2 regions of the Streptomyces sp. NPDC034084 genome follow, and region 1 is predicted to be linked to the other one. Evidence: riboswitches for the same ligand, from Rfam matches in the RefSeq annotation. Region 1 holds a riboswitch; the other holds the start of a gene.
The links. A riboswitch is a leader RNA that binds a small molecule or an ion and turns the genes downstream of it on or off. The one in region 1 is predicted to bind glycine.
Positions count from the first base shown of each region.

Region 2: another riboswitch for glycine. It lies ahead of gcvT (glycine cleavage system aminomethyltransferase GcvT); the one in region 1 lies ahead of gcvP (aminomethyl-transferring glycine dehydrogenase).

Region 1 is NZ_JBVISK010000003.1:10,358-12,549, forward strand. Features, by position in the region: gene ACZ51I_RS11005 (DNA polymerase IV) at 1-68, shown strand, start outside; gene ACZ51I_RS11010 (PRC-barrel domain-containing protein) at 124-498, opposite strand; glycine riboswitch at 610-709, shown strand; gene gcvP (aminomethyl-transferring glycine dehydrogenase) at 889-2,192, shown strand, end outside.
Region 2 is NZ_JBVISK010000004.1:485,516-487,707, reverse strand. Features, by position in the region: gene ACZ51I_RS17335 (enhanced serine sensitivity protein SseB) at 1-58, opposite strand, end outside; gene ACZ51I_RS17330 (AAA family ATPase) at 204-866, opposite strand; glycine riboswitch at 1,027-1,126, shown strand; glycine riboswitch at 1,127-1,238, shown strand; gene gcvT (glycine cleavage system aminomethyltransferase GcvT) at 1,300-2,192, shown strand, end outside.

The DNA of each region.
Region 1 (2,192 bases):
CCGTGGACGACCCGGAGCTGGTGCCGTCGGAGCCCCTGCCGCTGGTGCGGCGGGACACGGCGGCATGACCCGCGCCGCCGCGCGGTGCGGGTCCCCGGCCGCGGGCCGTCCGCCTCGGGGCTCTCAGCTGCCGTCCTGGCCTGCCAGGCGGCCGAAGTCCGTGTCCGGGGCGTCCGGGGGCGGGGGCGGCAGGGCGAGGCTGTAGTGGCGGTAGAGCTGGAGCTCCTGTTCGGGCGAGAGATGGCGGCCCACGCCGAAGTCGGGGGCGTCCTTGATGAGGGCCCGCTCGTACGGGACGTGGAGGCCGTCGTCGAGCAGGGCGCTCGGCTCCAGGGGGACGAAGGCGTCCCGGCTGAACAGGCCGGTGCGGACCGCCGCCCACTCGGGAATGCCGGTCGCGTCGTCCAGGTACACCTCGTCCACGGTTCCGATCTTGTGCCCGCTCCGGTCGAACGCCTTGCGGCCGATCAGGCTGCGCGGATCGATATCGGTCTGCACGGTCCCTCCAACTGGTCGCAACTGCTCTACCCCTACGAAAGTGCACATCTGGGATGTCGGCCACTTGAGCGATGGGAGCCGCAACCTCGCTGGTAGGCTGGTCGTGGCTGTCGACCCTGTGCGGGAGAGTCCCCCGGAGAAACCTTCCGGTGGGCGCCGAAGGAGCAAATCCTCCCCGGAATCTCTCAGGCCCCTGTACCGCGCGGACGAGGTCACTCTGGAAAGCAGAGCGGATGTCCGACGGCATTTCGCTCTCACCGACGGTGAAAGCCGGCGTGCCGCGAGGCGTGCCGGTGAAACTCTCAGGTTGAGATGACAGAGGGGGAGGCCGTCCGGGCACCCGCGCCGTGGTGCCCCTCGCAGGTCGTGACGACCAGGAGGCCTCCGTACATGACCGTCAACCGCACTTCGCTCTCCGAGCTCGAACAGGGCATCCCGTTCGAGCAGCGGCACATCGGGCCCGACGCCGAGGCCCGCGCCAAGATGCTCGCCCAGGTCGGTTACGGCTCGCTCGACGAGCTCACGGCCGCCGCGGTACCGGACGTGATCAAGAACGCCGAGGCCCTGGGCCTGCCGGCCGCGCGCACCGAGGCCGAGGTCCTCGCCGAACTGCGCACGCTCGCCGAGCGCAACCAGGTCCTCGCCCCGATGATCGGCCTCGGTTACTACGGGACCTTCACCCCGCCGGTCATCCTCCGCAACGTGATGGAGAACCCGGCCTGGTACACCGCCTACACGCCGTACCAGCCGGAGATCTCCCAGGGCCGCCTCGAGGCCCTGCTCAACTTCCAGACCATGGTCGCGGACCTGACCGGTCTGCCCACCTCCGGCGCCTCCCTCCTCGACGAGGGCACCGCCGCCGCCGAGGCCATGGCGCTGTCCCGCCGGGTCGGCAAGGTCAAGAACGGCGTCTTCCTCATCGACGCCGACGCCCTGCCGCAGACCATCGCCGTCATCGAGACCCGCGCCGAGCCGACCGGTGTCGAGGTCGTCGTCGCCGACCTGAGCGAGGGCATCCCCGCCGAGATCGCCGAGCGCGGCGTCTTCGGCGTGCTCCTCCAGTACCCGGGCGCCTCCGGCGCCGTCCGCGACATCAAGCCGCTGATCGACGCCGCGCACGAGCTCGGCGCGATCGTCACCGTCGCCGCCGACCTGCTCGCGCTCACCCTGCTCACCTCGCCGGGCGAACTGGGCGCCGACATCGCCGTCGGTACGACGCAGCGGTTCGGCGTGCCCATGGGCTTCGGTGGCCCGCACGCCGGCTACATGGCCGTTCAGGACAAGCACGCCCGCTCCCTTCCCGGCCGTCTCGTGGGTGTCTCCGTCGACGCGGACGGCAACCGCGCCTACCGCCTGGCCCTGCAGACCCGCGAGCAGCACATCCGCCGCGAGAAGGCCACCAGCAACATCTGTACGGCCCAGGTCCTGCTCGCCGTCATGGCCGGCATGTACGCCGTCTACCACGGTCCCGACGGTCTCAAGCAAATCGCCGAGCGCGCCCACCGCTACGCCGCCATCCTCGCCGCGGGTCTCACCGCCGGCGGCGTCGAGGTCGTGCACGGCTCGTACTTCGACACCCTCGCCGTCCGCGTGCCCGGCAAGGCCGACGAGGTCGTCGCCGCCGCCCGTGAGGCCGGGGTGAACCTCTACCGCGCCGACGCCGACCTGGTGTACGTCTCCTGCGACGAGACCAC
Region 2 (2,192 bases), on a different contig from region 1:
TGCCGAGTGAGGCGGCAAGGACCTCTTCGAGCTCGTTGCCCGGCCACGTCACGTCCACGGTCGCGTTTCCCCTTCTCGCACGGCCTGCCGTACCGGCCGCCCGGCAGCACCCTAACGCCGCCCCGCCGCCGCCGTGGCCAGAAGGGAAGGGTACGGGCGTCCCGGGACGGGCGGGGGCGGCGCCCGCCGGGCGGTCTCCCCCCTCAGGCCGCCTCCCGGAAGCCGATCCGGTGGAGGGAGTCGGCGGCGTCCCGGTCCAGGAGGGTCGCCGAGGCGCAGCCGGGCGGCAGGGTGCCGGACTCGGCGGCCTTGAGGAGCCGGCCGACGGCCCGCCGGTGGCGCCCGAAGGCGTACGCGGAGACGCCCCGGCCCCGGGCGTGCTGGCCGGCCTTCGCGGTGTCGGGGGTGACGTCGAGGAGGAGCAGGTGCAGGGCGCGGCCGCGGCGTCTCGCCTCGCGGGCGAGCCAGCGCCGCACCCAGGACTGGGTGCCGCAGTCGTGGACGATCACGCTCGCGCCGGAGCGCAGGGCGCGGCGCAGTCCGGCGTAGTGCGCGATCCGGACGAGGGGGCGGTAGACGGCGTACGGGAGGAGGGGCGGCATGCGGGCCTCCCAGCGCTCGCGGACCTCCTGGGAGTCGATGCCGCTGCCGTCGGCGGCGCGCTTCATCAGGGTGGACTTGCCGCTGCCGGGCAGCCCGGAGACGACGACGAGGTCTCCGGCGGCGAAGGTGAGGACGCGGGGGCCGCGGCCGCCCCGCTCGCGCAGGTCCCGCAGGAGGCGGCCTCGGCCGCGGCTCCGGGCGCGGGCCCGCTGGGACGGTATGCCGGTACTCGTCGCGTACGCGCCGGTGTGCTGGATCGTCATCGCTCCCCCCCTGTCGGGTCTCAGGAGACCTGAGGAGACCCTTGCCCATGAAGTGTAAAGAATCGGTAATGCGGCACAAGCGATTTGCCCGGCCGACACCGCGTGCAATGATGTGCGCGCCAGGCGCGCACAGTCGCCGCACAATCGCATACCGGCCGCTCGAATCCGCGCGGGAGAGTTCCGGACCGCCGAGCGCGTCCGGGCGCCGAAGGAGCAAGACCCTCCCTTGAATCTCTCAGGCCCCGTACCGCGTGGATGAGGCAGATCTGAAAAGCGGGACACCCTTCGTGTCCCCACCCAAGGTGCAAGCCGAACTCTCGGTGACGAGATGCTCTCGGTGAACCTCTCAGGTTCCATGACAGATGGGGAGGACGTCCTCGCCCGTCATGTGTTTTCGTCACCGATCACGCCCTTGGGACCCGGGAGCCACCCCATGACCACTGCCCCCCGTCTGACCGCCCTCGATGCCCTGCATCGTTCCCTGGGCGCGACCATGACCGACTTCGCGGGCTGGGACATGCCGCTCCGGTACGGCAGCGAGCGCGACGAGCACAACGCCGTCCGCACCAAGGCCGGTCTCTTCGACCTCTCCCACATGGGCGAGATCACGGTCACGGGCCCGCAGGCCGTGGACCTCCTGGACTACGCCCTCGTCGGCAACATCTCGACCGTGGGCAACGGCCGCGCCCGCTACACGATGATCTGCCAGGAGGACGGCGGCATCCTCGACGACCTGATCGTCTACCGCCTCGGCGAGACCGAGTACATGGTCGTCGCGAACGCCTCCAACGCGCAGGTCGTCCTGGACGCGCTCGTCGCCCGCTCCGAAGGCTTCGACGCCGAGGTCCGCGACGACCGTGACGCGTACGCCCTGATCGCGGTCCAGGGCCCGGAGTCCCCCGGCATCCTGAAGTCGATCACGGACGCCGACCTGGACGGTCTGAAGTACTACGCCGGCCTGCCCGGCACGGTCGCGGGCGTCCCGGCGCTGATCGCCCGCACCGGCTACACCGGCGAGGACGGCTTCGAGCTGTTCCTGAAGCCGGAGCACGCCGAGGACGTGTGGAAGGCGCTGACCGAGGCGGGCGAGGGCGTCGGCCTGATCCCCTGCGGCCTGTCCTGCCGCGACACGCTCCGCCTGGAGGCGGGCATGCCGCTGTACGGCCACGAGCTGACGACCGCCCTCACCCCCTTCGACGCGGGCCTCGGCCGGGTCGTGAAGTTCGAGAAGACCACCAATGAGGGCCATTTCGTCGGCCGCGAGGCGCTGGAGAAGGCCGCCGAGCGCGCCGAGACCGCCCCGCCGCGCAAGCTCGTCGGTCTGGT